One region of the Prosthecodimorpha staleyi genome, then DNA from elsewhere that is predicted to be linked to it. Evidence: predicted binding sites of a transcription regulator. Region 1 holds the regulator's gene; each other region holds the start of a gene.
What was found. Region 1 encodes PhoB, which activates phosphate uptake and scavenging genes when phosphate is short. Its sites were predicted from a motif close to TGTCATNNANCTGTCAT; they were not measured.

Region 1 (5,349 bases):
GATCCAGGAGGTCAGCACGTTGTTGGTGTCGCCCGTCCAGGCGACGGTACGCCCGGCGATCGGCCCGCGATGCTCCTCGAAGGTCAGCACATCGGCCATGATCTGGCAGGGATGCGAGAACTTGGTCAGGCCGTTGACCACCGGCACGGTCGCGTTGCTGGCCAGTTCGACCAGCGCGTTGTGGTCGAGGATGCGGATCATGATCGCATCGACATAGCGCGACAGGACGCGCGCGGTATCGGCGATGGACTCGCCGCGACCGAGCTGCATCTCCTCACCGGTCAGCATCAGCGTCTCGCCGCCGAGTTCGCGCATGCCCACGTCGAAGGAGACGCGGGTACGGGTCGACGGCCGCTCGAAGATCATCGCCAGCACCTTGCCGGCGAGCGGCCCCTCGCCGCGCCGCGCGCCGCGGCGCTCCGCCTTGAGGCGCTTGCTCTCGTCGATGATCACGCGCAGATCGGCCGCGCCGATGTCGGTGAGGTCGATAAAATCCCGCTTCGGGTGCTTCGCCGTCACGCCGCGGCTCCCTTCCGGCTGGCCGCCTCGATGTCCGTCGCGGCCGCATCGGCCCGATGGACGGCTTCGTCGATCTCCGCCTCGCTGATCGTGAGCGGCGGCAGGAACCGGATCACGTTGTCGCCGGCGCCGACGCAGAGCAGCTTGCGCGCGCGCATGGCCGCAACGACCTCGCCGGCCGGCTTGCGGCATTTCAGGCCGATCATCAGCCCCTCGCCGCGCACGGTCTCGAACACCTCCGGATGGGTATCGACCAGACCGGCGAGCTTCTGCTTCAGGCGCAGGCCCTTGGCACGCACCGCCTCGAGGAATTCGGGTTCGGCAACCACGTCGATCACCGTTCCGGCAGCCGCCATGGCGAGCAGGTTGCCGCCGAAGGTCGAGCCATGCGTGCCGGCGGTCATGCCGGCCGCCGCCGCCTCGGTCGCCAGACAGGCACCGAGCGGGAAGCCGCCACCGATGCCCTTGGCGACCGCCATCACATCGGGGGTCACGCCGGCCCATTCGTGGGCGAACAGCTTGCCGGTCCGGCCCATGCCGGTCTGAACCTCGTCGAATATCAGGAGCAGGCCATGCCGGTCGCACAGGTCGCGCAGATGGCGCAGCATCTGCGGCTCGACCGGGCGGACGCCGCTCTCGCCCTGGATCGGCTCGACCAGGATCGCGGCCGTCTCCGGCCCGATGATGGCGTCGAGCGCCTCCCGGTCGCCGAACGGGACCTGGTCGAAGCCGCCCGCCTTCGGGCCGAAGCCCTCCAGATATTTCTCCTGGCCGCCGGCCGCGAGGGTGGCCAGCGTACGGCCGTGGAAGGCCCCTTCGAAGGTCACGATCCGCACCCGTTCCGGCCGGCCGTTGACAAAATGATAGCGCCGCGCCGTCTTGATGGCGCATTCGAGCGCCTCGGCGCCCGAATTGCAGAAGAAGACGCGGTCGGCGAAGGTGAGGCCGGCAAGCTTTTCGGCGACCGCCTCCTGCTCCGGAATCCGGAACACGTTGGAGACATGCCAGAGCTTTTCCGCCTGCGCCTTGAGCGCGGCGACGAGACGCGGATGGGCATGGCCGAGCGCGTTGACCGCAACGCCGCCCATCATGTCGAGATAGGCATCGCCGTCGGCCGTATAGAGCCAAGAGCCCTCGCCTCGCTCGAACGCCACGTCCGCCCGAGCGAAGGTGGCGTAGAGTGCGGACTGGCTCATGGTATGTTCCTTTCAGCATTCGGGGCGCCGCGACCCTCGGTCCTGCGGCACGGTCGCATCCGGCTCCGCCCGCCCGCCCGCCACCGGTTGCGCAGCAAGGGCGCATCGGTGCCGGGCAAGGCCCGAAACGAAACGTGCCGCCTCTTCGGCGGCACGTCGGATATACGGGAATTATGCGGTTTTTCGAGCAGTTCTGTCAACGGCGCGGCACCGTCGACATGAATCTGACAGGTTCGGCAGTCTCACCGCAGCGTCAATTCGCCGGCAACTCTGATTTCACACGAGAAATCCCGGTACTAACGCGTATTTCCCACAGAGAATCTGTGGCAAATCGGACTCACCTGGGGAAAACGCCCCAACGATCCCCAACTCACTGCCCCAGAGCGGTTGATGCAGAGTCTAGGGGTGGTGTAGGTTAACGGTCATTAAACACGACATCTCGTGCGGCGACCGAGCGGTCTGCGAGTTGTTCCCAGTCAAAGCGTCACGTCGACCATCGGCGGGCTCGCGCCCGGATGGTAGCGGATTCTGACGTCCGAAAACAGAAAGAACGAGGAGCGACGATGATTTCCTGGACAGACGAACGGGTCGAACTTCTCAAGAAGCTCTGGTCCGACGGTCTGAGCGCCAGCCAGATCGCGGCGGAACTGGGCGGCGTCACCCGCAATGCGGTGATCGGCAAGGTTCACCGTCTCGGCCTGTCGGGCCGTGCCAAGGCACCCGCCCCGCAGACCGCCCAGCGTCCGAAGAAGCCCGTCGCGGCGCCGCCGCCCCGGCCGCACCGGCCGACCGCCCCGACGCCGATCACCATCGGCGCCACCGCCCTGAAGGCCGATATCGTGCCGGCGGCCCGGCCGCTGCCGTCCGCCCAGCCGAAAGTCTATTCCTTGTCGGACGCGCCCCTGATCAGCAACGCCTCGATCTTGCAACTCACCGAGCAGACCTGCAAATGGCCGGTCGGCGATCCGGGCAGCGACGGCTTCCACTTCTGCGCCCGTCGCTCCGAAGCCGGCATTCCCTATTGCGGCTACCATGCCCGGATGGCCTATCAGCCGGTTGCCGACCGCCGCCGGACCGACCGCCGCATCGCCGGCGCCGCCTGAATTCACCCATCGGCGGCCGGGGACGAGAAGGACCCGGCCGCACACCGCCTGTGCTGCGTACTCCCTCCCAGACTGCGCGCCTTGCGGCCGCCTTCCTGCGAAGGCGGCCGCTTTTTCGACAGGCGCGGAGGAACCGAATCGGACCGGGCGCATCGGCGACACGGCGCATGCCGGCGGCATCGAACGCGGCCGCACGCCCGGCAGCCGGCATCCTGGGCGGCCTGACGGGCAACGGATTGCCGCCAGATCGGCCGTTCTCGCGGCATCGGCCGCGATGGCGGGCCCTCTGCGGACGATGTCCTATTGTGCCACCGCGGTGAATTGGTCGTCGAAGGCGTAGCCGGCGCCGCGGACGGTGCGGATCGGGTCCTTCTCGCGGCCGCGGTTGATCGCCTTGCGCAGGCGGCCGACATGGACATCGACGGTACGCTCGTCGACATAGACGTCCCGGCCCCAGACGCCGTCGAGCAGTTGCTCGCGCGAGAAGACGCGGCCCGGCGAGGACATCAGGAATTCGAGCAGGCGGAACTCGGTCGGGCCGAGATGGATCTCGCGTCCGCCGCGGCGAACGCGGTGGGTCTCCTTGTCGAGTTCCAGGTCGCCGGCCTTGAGCAGGGTCGAGATCAGTTCCGGCTTGGAGCGGCGCAGCATCGCGCGGACGCGCGCCATCAGTTCCGGTACCGAGAAGGGTTTCACGACATAGTCGTCGGCCCCGGTCGCCAGCCCGCGCACCCGCTCGGATTCCTCGCCGCGCGCCGTCAGCATGATGATCGGCAGCCGCTCGGTCTCTGGACGGTTGCGCAGGCGCCGGCACAGCTCGATCCCGGACAGGCCCGGCAGCATCCAGTCGAGCAGGAGCAGATCCGGCGTCGTCTCCTTCAGGCGGGTATCGGCCTCGTCACCCCGCGCGCAGGTCTCGACCGAATAGCCTTCGGCTTCGAGATTGTAGCGCAGCAGCATGCTCAGGGGTTCTTCGTCCTCGACGATCAGAACGCGGGCCATGCGAAAGGGTCTCCCAAGGCAAGGCGGCCCCGAGCAAGCAGCGTCGGTCCTTTGCGGCCTTGCGCAGTCAAGAATTGTCAAGACGACATCCGCGGATGCCGATCGAGGCCAGCTGCGCCGCGGTTTGCCAGACCGATCGGACGTCGCCTGTCTCTGCAAAGGAATGCGGCAACCCTACCGACCCGTCTGCGCCTGCCCGTCCGCACGCGGCCTGACCGGCGCGCCTATGGCGTTCAGCGCGGGGATCCGGCATGGCCGCCCCCCCGCGGCCGACCGCCGGCCCGGCCGCGAGCCCGCCCCCTCGGTCTCGCGGCCGGCCGCCGGGATATCGGGCCGCCGGGATATCGGGCCGCCGGGATGACGGGCGACCGGGATGACGGGCCGCCGAAGGCCGTCCGTCATCCTGGCGCGTCGGCGCCGTCAATCGGCCGGTTCGACGTTGACCAGATGCGAGGTGTCGCCCTTCGGACGATCCTCGACCAGCTGTTCGCCGGTGACCACATAGTGGACGGTTTCGGCGATATTGGTCGCGTGATCGCCGATCCGCTCGATATTCTTGGCGCAGAACAGAAGATGCGTGCAGATCGTGATGTTGCGCGGATCTTCCATCATATAGGTGAGGAGTTCGCGGAACAGCGAGGTGTAGAGCGCGTCGATCTCGTCGTCGCGTTTGCGCACCTGCAGGGCCCGCTCGTCGTCACGCGCCGTGAAGGCGTCGAGCACGTCCTTCAACTGCTCGAGGGCGATGTCGGCCAAGTGCTCGACGCCGATGACCAGCTTCTTGGCGCCGAAGTTGGTGTTGATGGCGATGACGCGCTTGCCGATATTCTTGGCCATGTCGCCGACCCGTTCCAGGTCGTTCGAGATGCGCAGCGCCGCAACGATCTCGCGCAGGTCCATCGCCATCGGCTGGCGCTTGGCGATGATCAGGATCGCCTTCTCCTCGACCTCGCGCTGCAGCCGGTCGAGCCGTGCATCGGTCAGGATCACTTTCTGGGCAAGAACGGTGTCCATGCGGACAAGGGCGGTGACGCTGTCGGCGACCAGCCCCTCGGCGAGGCCGCCCATCTCGGCGATCTTGCCGGCCAGCATCTTCAATTCCTGGTCGTAGGAGCGAACGGTATGTTCGGCCATGTGGGCAGATCCTCGGGTGGTGTCAGCCGAAGCGGCCGGTGATGTAATCTTGGGTGCGCTTGTCGCGCGGCTTGGTGAAGATCTGGTCCGTCGGCCCCTCCTCGACGAGCACGCCGAGATGGAAGAAGGCGGTCTTCTGCGAGACGCGGGCGGCCTGCTGCATCGAGTGGGTCACGATGATGATCGTGAAGTTCGAGCGCAGTTCGTCGATCAGTTCCTCGATGCGCGCGGTGGCGATCGGATCGAGCGCCGAGCAGGGCTCGTCCATCAGGATCACTTCGGGACCAACCGCGATCGCCCGGGCGATGCACAGGCGCTGCTGCTGGCCGCCGGAGAGGCTCGTCCCGGAATCGTCGAGACGATCCTTGACCTCCTCGTAGAGCCCGGCCTTCTGC
Region 2 (5,349 bases), on a different contig from region 1:
CAGGACTTGCTACCAGAGTCCGCCGGCTCTGTCCACCGGCATTAACGACCGGCCGAGCCGCCCCGGCCTTGGGCGGGTCACCGGCGCGGCGCGATGCGGTTGACGTGGCCCATCTTGCGGCCGGCCCGCACCTCGTGCTTGCCGTAGAGATGCAGGCTGGCGCCCGGTTCGGCGAGAATCGCCGCCATGCGGGCCACATCGTCGCCGATCAGATTCTCCATCACCACGTCGGAATGGCGGGCAAGATCGCCGATCGGCAGGCCGGCGACCGCGCGCATATGCGCCTCGAACTGCGAGACGACGCAGGCGGTCTCGGTCCAATGGCCGGAATTGTGCACCCGCGGCGCGATCTCGTTGGCGACCAGCCGCTCCCGGCCATCGGCCTCGACCACGAAGAGCTCGACCGCCAGCACGCCGACATAGTCGAGCTGCGCCGCCACGGTCTCGCCGATGGCGCGCGCTCCCGCCGCTGTGCCGGCATTGAGCCGCGCCGGCACGCGCGAATACTTGAGAATATGGTCGCGGTGCTCGTTCTCCGGGATGTCGAACGAGGCGAGGCTGCCGTCGAGACCGCGCACGGTCAGGACCGAGATCTCGCGCGAGAAGGGCACCCAGCCCTCGAGAATTGCGGGTGCGCCCTTCATCGCCGCGAAGGCCGCGTCGGCATCCTCGGGGCGAGCGATCTTGGCTTGGCCCTTGCCGTCGTAGCCCATGCGCCGCGTCTTCAGAACGGCCGGATAGCCGATCTCGCCGAGCGCGGCCTCGAGCCCGGGGCGGTCGTCGACGGCCCGGAACGGAGCGGTCGGGATGCCGCATTCGGCCAGGAAGGTCTTCTCCGGCAGACGGTCCTGCGCGATGGCGAGTGCCCGGGTACCGGGGCGGACCGGGACGCGCGCAGCCAGGAAGGCAGCGGTGGCGGCCGGAACATTCTCGAACTCGTAGGTGACGGCATCCAGGCCCTCGGCGAAGCGGGTCAGCGCGGCCTCGTCTTCGTAGTCGGCGACCACGATGTCGGAGGTCACGTCGAAGGCCGGGCTCTTCGGGTCGGGGCACAGGATGCGGGTGGCGATGCCCAGGCGTGCGGCCGCCAAGGCCATCATGCGACCGAGCTGCCCGCCACCGAGAATACCGATCCGGAGGGCGCCGGCAGATGCGGCCGGGCGGGTCATGCGAGGTCGACCGGCAGATCGGCGACGGCTTCGGTCTGGCGGGCGCGCCAGGCATCGAGCCGATCCGCCAGTGCCTCGTCGCCGAGCGCCAGCACGGCCGCAGCCAGAAGCGCGGCATTCACGGCGCCGGCCTTGCCGATCGCCAGCGTGCCGACGGGGATGCCGGCCGGCATCTGGACGATGGAATGCAGGCTGTCGACGCCCTTCAGGACGCGGGATTCGACCGGAACGCCGAAGACCGGCAGCGGCGTCAGCGCGGCGGTCATGCCGGGCAGGTGGGCGGCGCCCCCGGCCCCGGCGATGATCACCTTGTAGCCGGCCTGCTTGGCGCCCTTGGCGAAGCGATAGAGGCGGTCCGGAGTCCGATGGGCGGAGACGATCCGGGCGTGATGGGCGATGCCGAGCGCGTCGAGCGTCTCGGCCGTGTGGCGCATGCAATCCCAGTCGGATTGACTGCCCATGATGATCGCCACGGGCGGCGCTTTCTCGGCCATCGTCACCCCCGAAAGGCCCCAAGGCCCGGAAAGCGCGCTCTATAGACAATCGCCGAAGTGGCGGCAAGGCGCCGCGGTGGGCGAACAGGCCCCCGAGGTCGCGCTGCCGGTCCCGGATGCCGTTCGGGACCGAGGCCGGCCGGCGATCGCCCGTCCTCAGGCGATGATGTCCGGAACCAGCCGATCCTCAAGGTGCTGGATGCGATCCCGGATCGACAGCTTGCGCTTCTTGAGCCGCTGAATGGTGAGATGGTCGCCGCGGGCGGTCACCACCAGGGCATCGATGGCCGTGTCGAGATCGCGGTGTTCCTGCCGGAGCCGCCCGAGTTCCCGGCGGACATCCTCTTCTTCCTCGTCGGTCATCTGCGCGCCGCGTCTTTCCGGTCTTCCGTGCCTGCCAACCCCTTCGGACGGCGCGAGAAGTCGGGCCGTCCGGCGCTCCTGCCGATCCGGCCGCCGGCTCGGCCGGCGCCCGTGTCACAGATCCACGGAACCGGTGCGGCGGCCCACCGCGTCCCCTTCTGGGAGGCGGCTCGACATATGAAACATCATAACCCGGCCGTTGAAAAAAGGGGACTCCGATCGCGCCAGCCAGGGCGCCGCGACGTTAGCGATTCGTGAACCACGAATTTTCGGGGACGGGGTGGTGCGCCGGCGAAAAAACCCCACATCCAACCTTGCGGGCCTGACGCGTTGTGTCATGCTCGCTTCGTCAAGTCCTGCGAACATGGGAGGCTTACAGCATGTCCATCGAATCGCATCTTGCAGAGTTGAAGCGCCGCCATCAGGCTCTTGAGACCGAATTGCGCGACGCCATGACCCATCCCAGCTCCGATTCCCTGGAAATCGCGGACCTCAAGCGGCGCAAGCTGCTGCTGAAGGATGAAATCAATCGACTGAGGATCGGCGTCACGGTCCACTGACGATGCCGATCGGCGACCGTCGGTTGCCCGATATCGAATCCTGAAGGCTCTGAACCGGACGATCGCTCGGTCAATCCGAAGGTCGGGTCAAAGCGGAACAATTCCTTCAGGACGCAGTGTCGAGCCCGGACGGCGAGGATCGCCGGGCTCGTGGTCGGTGCAGGCGAGGGCCGTATACGGCCGGCATCCCGGTCTTGGGCGGCTCATCCCTCCGTTCGGGTACACCTGTTCTCTCGGCGGTCGGGCCCTTGGGACCTGCTCGGTGCGATCAGGGCATTGTGAACGCTTCAACCCTCATCGATCGAACGTTCGAACCATCATCAGGATCGTTCGCAGCTCTCTGACCGAGAGATCATGCGCGGCCGTTTGCGGAGCGTTGTCCGGTCATTGCCGGCCGGGCCCTCCGGAGCGGCTGTGCGTCGTCATGTCAACGGGCAGCGCGGGGCCGGATCGCCGCCGGATGCGAGCCTGTGGTCGCCGTCAGCGGATGGCGATTTGACGGGCCCGTCGAGGCATGGGCCGTCGGAGCCATGCCGACGTCTCGAACGGTCACCGGGCGTGCGCTCTTCGCGCAGCGATGACCGGCGAACGGACGACAACCCACGGCCAGCGGCGCGATACGGCCGGCGCCACCGATCCGCAGCGGCGGCCCGGCGGAGCCGCAGCGTGGGTCTGGATATCGATCCTGCGGCGCCGGGCAGAGGGGCGATCGGTTGCGGCCAGGCCCGCGACCGCCCCGCCGCGATGCGTCACAAGGCCTTGGCCATCTCGCGCAGGCGGAACTTCTGCACCTTGCCGGTGGAGGTCTTGGGCAGTTCGGTGAACACCACCGTGCGCGGGCATTTGAAGGCGGCGAGATGCTGCCGGCACCACTGCATGATGTCGTCGGCGGTGGTCTCCGCATTCGGCTTCAGTTCGACGAAGGCGCAGGGCGTCTCGCCCCATTTCTCGTCCGGGCGCGCCACGACGGCGGCGGCCTGCACGGCCGGATGCTTGTAGAGCGCGTCCTCGACCTCGATCGACGAGATGTTCTCGCCACCGGAGATGATGATGTCCTTGGAGCGGTCCTTCAGCTGGATGTAGCCGTCGGGATGGATCACGCCGAGATCGCCGGAATGGAACCAGCCGCCCGCGAAGGCGTCGTCGGTCGCCTTCTTGTTGCGGAGGTAGCCCTTCATCACGACGTTGCCGCGGAACATGACCTCGCCCATGGTCTGGCCGTCGGCCGGAACGGGGGTCATGGTCTCGGGATCCATCACGGTGAGCGCCTCGAGCGCGGCATAGCGCACGCCCTGACGCGCCTTCTTGCCGGCCCGGGCGGCGCCGTCGAGCGCGTCCCACTCGGATTTCCAGTCGTTGACCACTGCGGGGCCGTAGGTTTCCGTCAGCCCGTAGAGATGGGTCACGTTGAAGCCGGCCTCGGCCATGGCGGCGAGCACCGCCTCCGGCGGCGGCGCGGCGGCGGTGTAGAATTCGACGGTGTTGGAGAGCGTGCGCTTCTCTGCGGCGGGCGCGTTGAGCAGCGTCGACATGACGATCGGCGCGCCGCACAGATGCGTCACGCCATGTTCGGCAAGCGCCTCCCAGATCGCGCCGGCCCGCACCCAGCGCAGGCAGACATGGGTGCCGGCGACCACCGACAGCGACCAGGTGAAGCACCAGCCGTTGCAGTGGAACATCGGCAGGGTCCAGAGATAGACCGGATGCTTGCGCATCGAGGCGGTGATCACGTTGCCCTGCGCAAGCAGCGCGGCACCGCGATGATGGTAGACGACGCCTTTCGGGTTGCCGGTGGTGCCGGAAGTGTAGTTGAGCGAGATGGCATCCCACTCGTCGGCCGGCATCTGCCAGTCGTAGTCGGGATCGCCGCCGGCCAGGAAGGCCTCGTAGTCGATCTCGCCGAGTCGCGCGCCGGTCTGCGGGAATTCCAGATCGTCATAGTCGATCACGATCGGCTTGTGCTTGGCGAGCGCGAGCGCCTCGGCGACCACCTTGGAGAATTCGCGGTCGGTGATCAGCACCCGGGTCTCGGCATGATCGAGCGAGAAGGCGATGATCGGCGCGTCGAGCCGGGTGTTGAGCGTGTTCAGCACCGCCCCGCACATCGGCACGCCGTAGTGGGCCTCCAGCATGGGCGGCGTGTTGGACAGCATCACCGAGACGGTATCGCCTTTGCCGATGCCGCGCGCGGCCAGCGCGGAGGCGAGCCGGCGGGACCGGGCATAGAGCTCGGCATAGCTCGTGCGGGCCTTGCCGTGGATGATGGCAATGCGATCGGGAAACACCTTGGCGGAGCGTTCCAGGAAGCTCAGCGGCGTCAGGGGCTGGAAATTGGCCGGATTCTTGTCGAGATCGATCGCATACCAGTTCGTTTCCGCAGCCATCGGGCGCTCCCATCGCATCGTTTGGCCGGGAATAGACCCCGCCCGTCGGCACAAGGCAAGCCGCAATGGGGCGAATGCGGCTCTCACCCGGCGAGCGCGTGGGCGCCGTCCCAGATCAGTTTCAGGGAGATCGCAAAGAGGCCGAACTCGACCAGGCGGAAGAAGGCGCCCTCGGGGATCATCTTGACCACGCGGGCGCCGGCGAAGGTGGCGATCACGGCCGCCGGGGCGAGCGTCAGGGCGGTTTCCAGGCTGCCGAGATTGAGCTGCCCGAGCATCCAGAAGGGGGCCAGCTTGGTCAGGTTGATGACCGCGAACAGGATCGTCGTCGTGCCGGCATAGACATATTTGTCGAGCCGCTGCGGCAGCACGTACCATT
Region 3 (5,349 bases), on a different contig from region 1:
CGACCGCTACACCCTGATCGCCGGCACCCAGGGCGGCCACGGCATGCGCGATGCGCTCGCCCGGCCGGTGCTGAAGATCGCCCCGTCGCAGCTGCGCGTGATCACCCCCGACGTGGGCGGCGGCTTCGGCATCAAGACCTTCGTGTTCAGCGAGTATCCGCTGGTGCTGGTCGCCGCCAAGCGGCTCGGCCGCCCGGTCAAGTGGGTCGGCGACCGGACCGAGCATTTCATCGGCGACGCGCAGGGCCGCGACAACATCACGACCGGCGAACTGGCGCTCGACGCGGATGGCCGCATCATCGGCTACCGGGTCGACCTGACCGCCAATATGGGCGCCTATCTCAACCAGTACGGCCCCTTCATCCCCTGGGTCGGCGTGACCATGTCGACCGGGCTCTACGACATCCCGGCCCTCGCCGTGTCGGTCAGGGGCGTCTACACCAACACCCTGCCGGTTGATGCCTATCGGGGCGCCGGCCGCCCGGAGGCCGCCTACCTGATCGAACGGCTGATGGATGTCGCCGCGCACGATCTGGGGCTCACGCCGGAGGAATTCCGGCGGCGCAACTTCGTCGCCGCCCTGCCCTACACCACCGCCACCGGCCGCAGCTACGATACCGGCGACTTCGCCGGCCATATGGACGCCGGACTCGCGGCTGCGGACTATGCGGGCTTCCCGGCCCGCCTCGCCGCCTCGAAGGCGGCCGGCAAGATCCGCGGCATCGGCTTCGCCACCTATATCGAGGCCTGCGCCTTCCCGGGCAGCGAGGAGGCCAATGTCGTCCTCAATCCGGACGGCGGCGTCACGCTGTTCATCGGCACCCAGACCAACGGCCAGGGCCACGCCACCGCCTATGGTCAGATCATCGCCGGCTATCTCGGCATCGACATCGCTAAGGTGAAGACCGTGCAGGGCGATACCGACCTCGTCGCCAATGGCGGCGGCACCGGCGGCTCGCGCTCGATCCCGCTCGGCGCGGCCTCGGTCGACATCGCCGCCAAGGTGCTGGTCGAGAAGATCAAGGAACTGGCGGCGACCGAGCTGGAGACTTCGGCGGGCGACCTCGAACTGGTCGACGGCGCGGTCCGCATCGTCGGCACCGACCGCTCGATCTCGCTCGCCGACGTGGCCCGCGCCGCGCCCGACGAGGACAGCCGCAAGGGCTACGGCAGGTTCGTCCAGGACGAATGCACCTATCCCAACGGCACCCATGTCTGCGAGGTCGAGATCGACCCGGAGACCGGCAAGACGGACGTGCTCGGCTACACGATCGTCGACGATTTCGGCGTCACCGTGAACCCGCTCCTGCTCGCCGGCCAGGTCCATGGCGGCGTCGTGCAGGGGCTCGGCCAGGCTCTGATCGAGAACACGGTCTACGACGAATCCGGCCAGCTGCTGACCGCCTCGTTCATGGACTACGGCATGCCGCGCGCCGACGACGTGCCCTCGATCGCCTTCCAGACCCGCAACATCCCGTCGACCACCAACATGCTCGGCATCAAGGGCGCCGGCGAGGCCGGCACGATCGGCGCCACGCCGGCGGTGGCCAATGCGGTCAACGACGCCCTCTGGCGCGCCTACGGCATCCGCCATGTCGACATGCCACTGACGCCGCTCAAGGTCTGGGAGGCGATCCGCGCCGCCGGCTGAGCCGGCGGGGTTCGATCGAAACCGGCGGGTCCCGCCGGGCTCCGCTCGCATCCGGTCGACCGGACGAACGGACAATCTGCCGATCTGCACGGGGGCCGCGGCGAACGCGGCCTTCGTCCTATCCGGGGTCCGGGCGACCGCAGGCGCCACGCCATTGCCGCCGTCATGGCCGTCCGGAGCACGCGCCTATCGCGCCGGCCGCCGATTCGGGAACGGAACATGCGTCACGGCGGGATGCGGCCATGTCCGCAGGGCACTCGCGCCGGCTGCGAATTTGTCGCACAATCCGCAGTGCCACGGATGCAGCGCCTGCGCCGTCCGACCTCGCCTGCCCCCACGGCCTCAGCGCCCCGAACGAGAAGACCGGTCGAGACCGGCCCGGATGTGCCCGCCCGATGAACCCGCTCCTTGGAATCACGTTCAAGCTCGTCTCGACGCTGGTCTTCGCCGGCATGCTGATCTCGATCAAGCTGGTCGCGGACCGCGTGCCGCCGGGCGAGATCGTGTTTTTCCGCTCCTTCTTCGCGCTGATCCCGGTCCTGATCTACCTGCGCTTCCAGGGACCGCTGGGTCCGCTCCTGTTCACCGAGCGGCCGGTCGGCCACATGGTCCGCTCGCTCTACGGCGTCACCTCAATGTTCCTGTGGTTCGGAGCCCTGCAGCTGCTGCCGGTCGCCGACGCGCTGGCGATCAGCTACGGCGCGCCGCTGCTGACGGTCGCGCTGGCCGCGGTCCTGCTCGGCGAACAGGTGCGCATCTACCGCTGGACCGCCGTGGTGGTCGGCTTCGGCGGCGTGCTGGTCATGCTGGCGCCCCATCTCGGCGACCTCAGCCACATCTTCAGCGACGGTGCCGCCTTCGGCGCCATGCTGGCGCTGATCTCGACCGTGTTCACCGCCCTCGCCGGCACCCAGGTGCGCCGCCTGACCATGACCGAGAAGACCGGCGCGATCGTGATCTACTTTTCCCTCGGCTGCACGCTGTTCTCCTTCGCGACGATTCCGTTCGGCTGGGTCCGGCCATCCGCCTTCGATCTGGCCTGCCTGATCGCATCGGGGCTGTTCGGCGGCATCGGGCAGCTCCTGATGACGCAGAGCTACCGCTATGCGCATGCCTCGCTGGTCGCGCCGCTCGAATATTCCTCCATGCTGTGGGCCGTGATCTACGGCGCCTGGCTGTTCGGCGAGGTCCCCGGGATCAGCGTCGTGATCGGCTCGGTCATCGTGATCGGCGCGGGCGTGTTCATCGTACTGCGCGAGAGGGCGCTCGGCCGCTCGCCGGAGGAGATCCGCAAGCCCGGCCTGCCGGGCGGCGCCTGAGCGCGCATCCGCGACCCGACCGTCATCGCCCTGTCGTCGCGGTCTGCTTCGCCGGACTGCCCCGCCCGTCCGCGGAGTGCTAAACCGGAGGCGCGATTCGATGCCGGAGGATACGGCCGCCGTGGCCATGACCATCCCGCCACCCGCCAACGACCGGGCCCCGGCCCGCATCGGTCCGGGTGCCCTGGTGCTCGTCGTCGGGCCGTCGGGTGCCGGCAAGGACACGCTGATCGCCGGCGCGCGCGCGCTGCTCGCCGGCGACGAGCGCGTCGTCTTTCCGCGCCGGATCGTGACCCGGCCGCCCGATGCGACCGAGGACAACGACACGCTCGACGAGGCCGAATTCGACATCCTGGTCCGGCTCGACCGCGCCGCCCTGTGGTGGCGCGCCCATGGCCTGGGCTATGCGCTGCCGCGGTCCATCGACGAGGCGATCGGAGAAGGCCGCGTCGTGGTCGCCAATGTCTCGCGCCGCGTGGTCGCCGACGCGCTCGCCCGCTATGCCCGGGTGACGGTGGTCTTCGTCACCGCGCCGCCCGAGGTGCTGGCCGCTCGGATCGCCGCGCGCGGCCGGGAAAGCGGCGCCGCGATCGCGGAGCGCCTGGCCCGATCGAGCGAGGCGCTGCCGGCGGTGCCGTCACTGGTGGTGATCCAGAATGTCGGCGATCCGGACGACGGCGCGCAGCGGCTGGCCGACGTGATCGGCGACCTCGCGACCGCGACGCGCTGACCGCGCGCCCGGAGCCGGACCCGTTCAGAGCACGAGATTGAACAGGTCGATGCCCAGCCGGGCATTGATGGCGCGAAACAGCACTTGCGCCCGCTCCAGCACCTCCGGCGGGATCTCCTCCGGCCAGCGCGTCTGCCAGACATAGGCGACCCGGCGCGCGACATCGGCCCGCCAGCCGTCGGGCAACTGGATCTGCTGGCGGGTCGCCGCCGCGACGATCTGGTCGACCAGGGCGCCCTGGCGCCGGTCGGCATCTTCGAGCACGAAGTCCTGGCCGAGCAGTTCGGCGACCATCGGCACGATTACGCCTTCGCCGAAGACATCCTCGATATCGACATGCGTCGCCCCGATCGCCTCGGAGACGGTCAGCACGCCGCTGCCGGCATGCTGGAGCAAGGCGGACGCGTTGAGCGGGATCCGCCGCCGGGCGCCCTCGCCGTCGTCGAGCAGCACCAGCGTCTGGGTCTCGGCCGTGGAGAAAAGCGCCGAGATCGGCGCCATCAGGCGCGTACCGCCGCAGGCCGTGACCTGGACATCCTCGGGGATCGCGTCGAAACCGGCCGCGCGGCACAGCACGGCGAGAATTTGCAGATAGATGTGGTGGCCGATGTCTTCGACCAGCACATTCTTGGGCGCCCTGAACAGAGCCTGCATGACATTGTAGCCGGCGGCGGCCTGCAGCGCGAAGGTCGTTTCCCGGTCCGCCGGCCAGCCGTCGGACACCACCCGAGAATGCCCGGTCTCGTCTTCGAACACCGGCGACACGCGATGCAGGTTCTTCGGATCGATCAGGAACGGAGAATGGGTCGAGTACAGGAGCGTGTTGTTCTCCGAAAGCTTGTCGAAGAACGAGATCAACTTCTGCTGGGCGGTCGGATGCAGGTTGAGACCCGGCTCGTCGAGCAGGAGAACGGCGTTCTTGTGGCCCTCGTCGGATTCGAACAGGAACACCAGATAGAAGGAGAAGAACCACTGGAACCCTTTCGAACGGGACTCCAGTTCGATCTCGACGCCCGGGCGCTTGTCGTCGGACACCCAGATGCGGAAATAGTCGCCGTCGGCGTCGTAACGGATGCGGTAGCGCCGCTGGCCAAACCAGTCGGCGAAGCCGTCGGTGATGCTGAGCGAGGCCGAGTTCAGCTTCAGGGACCGCAGTTCCTTGCGCTCCTGGTCGCGCCGGATCATCTCGTCCGTGACCCGGTCGCCGCGATTGCGTGCCAGCGCCGCCTCGCCGCCGCCGAGTTCGGAGATCTCCTGCGGATTGAGGCCGACATGCTTGAACAGCGCATGGATGGTGCGGGTGCGCGGCTCGTTCGGATGCTTGGCGAAGTCCTCCAGGAAGCGCGGCAGATAGATGGCGCTTTCCAGGATGCCGTAATTCTCGAAATAGATGAACACCGGCAGTTCGGCGATGATGGCGGCTTCCAACTGGCTCTGCACGGGCCGGCTCGAGGCCTTGCCGAGAATATCGTCGATGCTGTTGATCAACTGGGAGACGATGTCGCTCGCCAGCGGGTTCATCTTCAGGTTGGCTTCCGCCCGGAGCTGATTCAGAATCGCAATACCCGGTTCCGACTTCAGATCCCGGATCGGAACCAAAATGTCCTTCTTGGCGACCGCCCAGGCCGACAATTCCGTCCGTAGCTGCT
Region 4 (5,349 bases), on a different contig from region 1:
AGGGCTTCGAGGGCATCGCGTCCGGCGACACCATGACGGGCTTTGCCGGCCATGAGCCGATGTTCGTCGGCCAGGACCCGCTCGCCATCGAGCGGCACTACCGCATCCTGTCCAACATCCAGTTCCACTACGGCCGCTGCTGGCCGCTCGATCTGGCGCTCTGGGATCTCGCCGGCAAGATCGCCGGTCAGCCGGTCTGGAAACTGCTCGGCGGGCTCAGCGACCGGGTCCGCGCCTATGCCTCCTCGGGCACGCTCAGGGCCCCGGCCGCGTTGGCCGATGCGGCCGAGGCCTATCTGGCGCAAGGCTTCAAGGCGCTGAAGATCCGCTTTCACCGCGGCGACTGGCGCGCCGACGTGGCCGCGCTCGAAGCCGTGCGGGCCCGGGTCGGCGACCGGCTGGAGCTGATGGTCGACTGCAACCAGGGCTGGCGCATGTCCTGGGACGCCTACGCACCCTGGTCGCTCAAGGATGCGCTCCAGGTCGCCCGCGAGATGGAGCGGCTCCGCGTCTACTGGATGGAGGAGCCGCTGTTCCGCGCCGACCGCGACGGCATGCGGCGGCTGCGCGAGATGGTCGACGTGCGGATTGCCGGCGGCGAGATGACCCGCGAGATCTACGAGTTCCGCGACCTGATCCGCGACGGCTGCCTCGACGTGGTGCAGCCCGACGCCGCCCTGGTCGGCGGCATTTCCGGCCTGCGCCGCGTCGCCGCCATGGCGGAAGCCGCCAATGTGGTGTTCACGCCGCATACCTGGACCAACGGCATGGGCGTGGTCGCCAATGCGCACCTGACCTGCGGCCTCGCCGACGCGCCCTTCATGGAATTCCCGTTCGATCCGCCGGAATGGTCGCTCGACCGGCGCGATTTTCCGATGCGGGCGCCCCTGGAGATCGATGCCGACGGCTTCGTGGTGCTGTCGGACCGGCCCGGGATGGGCTACGAACTGGATGAAGACCGGCTCGCGGCGACCCGCATCGGCTGACCGCCGGCCGGCGACCCCGAGGATCCCGCATGGACCGTCGCTGGCTGCCGCTCAATGCGCTCCGGGCCTTCGAGGCCGCCGGGCGCCACCGCAGCTTCACCGCCGCCGCCCAGTCGCTGATGGTGACGCAATCCGCCGTCAGCCGCCACGTCATCGGACTGGAGGACCTGCTCGGCATCCAGCTGTTCGAACGCAAGCCGCACCAGCTTGCGCTGACCGATGCCGGCCGCCGCATCCTGCCGGTGGTGACGCGCTCCTTCGACCGCATCGACGAGGTGCTGGAGGAGGTGCGCGCCGACAAGGGCACGCCGCGCCGCGCGCTCAAGGTGCTGCTGCCGCACACCTTCGCCCACCAGCTGGCGATCCCGATGCTGAAGGATTTCCGTGCTGAGCATCCCGATATCGGCATCGACCTCGACAGCCGCACCGTCGCCGGGCCGATGGAGCGCAGCGCCGATGTGGCGGTGGTCTATTCCGAGCCGAAGGTCACCGACCGGGTGCTCGACCTCTTGTGGATGGTGCGCCTGACCATCCTGTGCCACCCGGACGTGGCCGCGACCGTCCGGCCGGGCGATCTCGCCGGCTTCCTGGCCGCCCACGACCTCCTGCATGTCCGGCTCGACGAGCGGCCGAAGACCTATCTCTGGGACATGTTCGCCCGCTCGGCCGGCTGCCCGGACCTGAAGACCGACCGCGGCCTCGTCTTCGACACCGCCCAGATGGCCGCCGGCTACGCCATGGCGGGCGAGGGCCTCGCCCTGGTCGATCCCCTGCTGTTCCGCGAGGAGATCGCCAGCGGCCGCCTCGTCCGCCCGGTCGATCTGATGATCGACGACGGCTACGGCTACTATCTCGCCACCGACCCGGACGACCTCGGCGAGACGGCCGTCTCGATCTTCCGCTCCTGGCTGATCCGCCGCTTCTCCGCGCCACCCTTCTCCACCGGCAGCAAGGCCATGCCGGACGGCACCGCACCCTGATCCGGTTCGCTGCGCCGGCATCGCCGGCGACCCGTCACCCCTGAAACGCGAAGGCCGCGCGGCACCCGTCCGCGCGGCCTCTGCTCGCGTTCGACGCGCTCACTTGGCGGCGAGCAGATCCTTGACTTCGAGGAGGACGAACTCGTTGTCGTCCGCCTTGTTCGGCTCGCGACCGGCCGAGAAGGGAAGATTGTTGTCGTTGCCGACCACGATCAGGCCGGCCGCGGCGTCGACCACGTCGACATTCTCGATGGTCACGAAGGGCATGGCGAGCTTGCCACCCCGGCCGCCCTGGCGGGCGAGTTCCCGGGGGTCCTGGATGGCGAGCAGGTCGATGTCGCCGATCTTGCGCACCAGGCCGCCGACATTGGCGTCGGAGAACTCGACCTTCACGATGCGCTTGTACTTGGCCACGTCCTCGAAGCAGTCGGGCTTCTTCTCACCGGCCGGGCAGGCCTTGTCGGCGGTGCCTTCGCCATTGTCGCGCTCGATGATCAGGCCGGTGGTGGCGTCGATCATGTTGAAGTCGCCGATGGCGTTGCCGTTGGCGGCCAGCTGGTACTTCCAGGACCGGCCGGTCCACTTCTCGCCCTGCACGTCGAATTCGAGCACGCGCAGCACTTCCTTGCCGTCGACGGTCTCGAAGGCCTTCTTGCCTTCGTCCCAGATCGGGCCTTCCAACAGCGCATAAAGGAACTTGCCGTCCGGCGACTGGGCCATGCCCTCGAAGCCCTTGGAGCGGCGCACCTGGAAGGCGACCGGGGCACCCGGCATGGCCGGGGTGGTGACCGAATAGTGGTCCGGCGACTTCACGACCTTGCCGTCGACTTCCGTCTCGAACACCGCCTCGACCTTGCCGTTGGCGTCGGTGCGGACGAGATACGGGCCGAGTTCCTCGCCGATCCACAGCTTGCCGGCGATCGGCTGGATCGACTCGATGTCGAAGTCGGCGCCGGTCAGATAGCGCTCGCGGGTCGCCTCGTTCATGATCCGGAACGGAACCTTCTTGTCCGGGTCGGTCAGGAAGGTGGTGGCGGTGCGCTCGACCTTGCCGCCCGCGAAGTCGATCTTCAGCCGGTGCACCATCAGGGCGGCGTCGGGCGAGTTGCCCTTGGAGCCGAAGCCGTTGTCGGTCAGGACGAGATACTCGCCGTTGCCGAGCGAGCGGACGCCCGAGAAGCCCTGCACGGCCTGGCCCTTGAAGGGCAGCGAGAGGCCGGTCGGACGGATGCCGGACTTGCCCATGATCGAGCCGATCGCGTCGGTGCGGCGGCCGCCCTGCGTGTACTTCGCGGAGGTCTTGAGATCCTCCGGCGCATCGGCCGGGGCGTCGACGAAGCTCGCCGCCGGCAGGACGGCGTGGCCCATCAGGGTGGCCTTGAAGGACTTCGGCTCGCCATCGGCGAGGGCTGCGGTGGCGAGCGTCAGGCTCGCGAGGATCGCGGCGAGGCAGGTGCGCATGGCAGTCTCCCGGAGTGGTCGATCGGATCGAAGTCGGTGCGCCACCTTTCCCCGCATGGGATGACGGCCGTACGAAACCCCGCCGTCAGATTGATGACAGCTTCGACCATGACGGCGGCGGACAAGTCCCGTCGCAATTTCGTTCGGATCGCAGGCCAAGGGTCTGGCATCCTGACCCTCTGATTCTCCCCGGATTTTCGCCTTGGCCTCCGCCTATCGCTCCGTCGCCGCACTGCTCGTGTCGGTGTTCCTGCTCCTGTCGGGCAACGGCCTTCTGTTGACCATCATCCCGCTCGGCGCGCGGGCGCATGGCCATAGCGAGATCGAGATCGGCTTCCTCGGCTCGGCTTATTTCGTCGGCATGCTGATCGGCGCGGTGATCAACCCGGCCGCAGTGCGCCGCTCCGGCCACGCGCGCGCCTATACGGCCTCCGTGGCGCTGGCCGTGATCGCGACGCTCGGCTTCGCAGTGTTCCATCAGGCCTGGGCCTGGATCCTGTTCCGCGGCGTGCTCGGCTTCTGCTTCGCGGGCCTCTATGCGACGGTCGAGAGCTGGCTGCAGGGCAAGTCCGAGAATGCGGTGCGCGGCCGGGTGCTGGCCGCCTACAGCGTCGTGCAATATGCCGGCTGGGCGGTCGGCAACCAGCTGATCGGCCTCGACGAGCCGACCTCCTTCACGCTTTTCTCCGGCGCCGCGGCCCTCCTCGCCGCCGCCATATTGCCGGTCATGATCACCAACGAGGATCCGCCCGAGCGGCCGTCTTCGCCCGAACTGCCGCTGCGCTGGCTGTGGCGCACCAGCCCGATCGGCGTCATCGGGGTCTTTCTGATCGGCGCCGCCAACGGCCCGTTCTGGAGCCTGACGCCGATCTACGCCGCCGGCATCGGACTCAGCTCCGGCGAGGTCGGCACCTTCATGACCATGCTGACGATCGGCTCGGCCCTCCTGCAGATCCCGATCGGGCGCCTGTCCGATCGCACCGACCGGCGCGCCGTGCTGGTCGGACTGGTCGTCGCAACGGGCCTGATCGAGGTGTTCCTCGCCGCCGCCGGCCCCCTGCCCCGCCTGGTGCTCTACGGCGTCGGGTTGGCGATCGGCTCGGTGCTGGCGACGCAATACTATGTCCTGGTCTCGCATGTGAACGACCGCAGCGGGCCGGAGCGCGCGGTCGGCGTCGCCGCGGTCCTGCTGCTCGCCTATTGCGTCGGCGCCATCGCCGGGCCGGTCACGGCCGGATATGCCATGTCGAAACTCGGTCCGGGCGGCCTCCATGTCCACAATGCGGTGGTGCACGCCGTGCTGGCGGCCTATGTGATCTGGCGCATGCTGGCGGCCTCCCGACCGCCTGCGACCGTCTCGGCCGCCCCAGCGCGGTCGCCCAATTGAGGATGCTTGCATGACCCGGGCCGCGCTCGTCGGTTCCCTGATGGCGCTTACCGCCGGCATCCTGTGGAGCTTCGGCGTCCTCACAGTGCGCTTCGCCACGGAGTCCGACCCGTTCCAGTATCTGGTCTGGCGCGGCATCGGCGTGCTGATCGCCATGGAGACGATTTCGTTGGTCGGCGGCCAGGGCCTCCTCTTGCCGCGCTTCCTGAAGAGCGACGGGCTCGGCATCCTGGCCGCCGCCGGTCTGGTGCTGGCCGCCGTCGCCTTCATCTTCGCGCTGAAGTCGACCACGGTCGCCGCTGCGGTGTTCTTCTCGTCGACCGCGCCGCTGCAGACGGCGATCCTCGCCCGGATCGTGCTCGGCGAGCGGCTCGGGCTGGTCGGCACCGCCGCCATCCTGATCGGGCTGGCCGGCCTCGTCGTCATGGTCGGCGGCGAACTCGGCTCGGGCAGCCTCGCCGGCAATCTCGGCGGCCTGCTGTCGGCCTTCGGCTTCGCCGTCTATGCGGTCTGCGTCCGGGTCGGCAAGGGGCGC

Region 2: a site for PhoB is predicted at 2,360-2,376, ahead of KL771_RS05195 (YdcH family protein). Genes of this name have one in related genera too.
Region 3: a site for PhoB is predicted at 2,991-3,007, ahead of phnN (phosphonate metabolism protein/1,5-bisphosphokinase (PRPP-forming) PhnN). Genes of this name have one in related genera too.
Region 4: a site for PhoB is predicted at 3,510-3,526, ahead of KL771_RS00970 (esterase-like activity of phytase family protein). Genes of this name have one in related genera too.

The regions. Positions count from the first base shown of each region.
Region 1 is NZ_JAHHZF010000011.1:223,561-228,909, forward strand. Features, by position in the region: gene argF (ornithine carbamoyltransferase) at 1-519, opposite strand, end outside; gene KL771_RS21665 (aspartate aminotransferase family protein) at 516-1,715, opposite strand; gene KL771_RS21670 (GcrA family cell cycle regulator) at 2,282-2,818, shown strand; gene phoB (phosphate regulon transcriptional regulator PhoB) at 3,119-3,820, opposite strand; gene phoU (phosphate signaling complex protein PhoU) at 4,241-4,954, opposite strand; gene pstB (phosphate ABC transporter ATP-binding protein PstB) at 4,977-5,349, opposite strand, start outside.
Region 2 is NZ_JAHHZF010000002.1:469,505-474,853, reverse strand. Features, by position in the region: gene KL771_RS05210 (5-(carboxyamino)imidazole ribonucleotide synthase) at 78-1,169, opposite strand; gene purE (5-(carboxyamino)imidazole ribonucleotide mutase) at 1,166-1,663, opposite strand; gene KL771_RS05200 (YdcH family protein) at 1,820-2,026, opposite strand; gene KL771_RS05195 (YdcH family protein) at 2,407-2,586, shown strand; gene KL771_RS05190 (acyl-CoA synthetase) at 3,336-4,970, opposite strand; gene KL771_RS05185 (sulfite exporter TauE/SafE family protein) at 5,054-5,349, opposite strand, start outside.
Region 3 is NZ_JAHHZF010000005.1:370,428-375,776, forward strand. Features, by position in the region: gene KL771_RS12300 (xanthine dehydrogenase family protein molybdopterin-binding subunit) at 1-1,651, shown strand, start outside; gene KL771_RS12305 (DMT family transporter) at 2,047-2,970, shown strand; gene phnN (phosphonate metabolism protein/1,5-bisphosphokinase (PRPP-forming) PhnN) at 3,098-3,700, shown strand; gene KL771_RS12315 (ATP-dependent nuclease) at 3,725-5,349, opposite strand, start outside.
Region 4 is NZ_JAHHZF010000001.1:229,417-234,765, forward strand. Features, by position in the region: gene KL771_RS00960 (mandelate racemase/muconate lactonizing enzyme family protein) at 1-986, shown strand, start outside; gene KL771_RS00965 (LysR substrate-binding domain-containing protein) at 1,016-1,966, shown strand; gene KL771_RS00970 (esterase-like activity of phytase family protein) at 2,066-3,427, opposite strand; gene KL771_RS00975 (MFS transporter) at 3,630-4,814, shown strand; gene KL771_RS00980 (DMT family transporter) at 4,825-5,349, shown strand, end outside.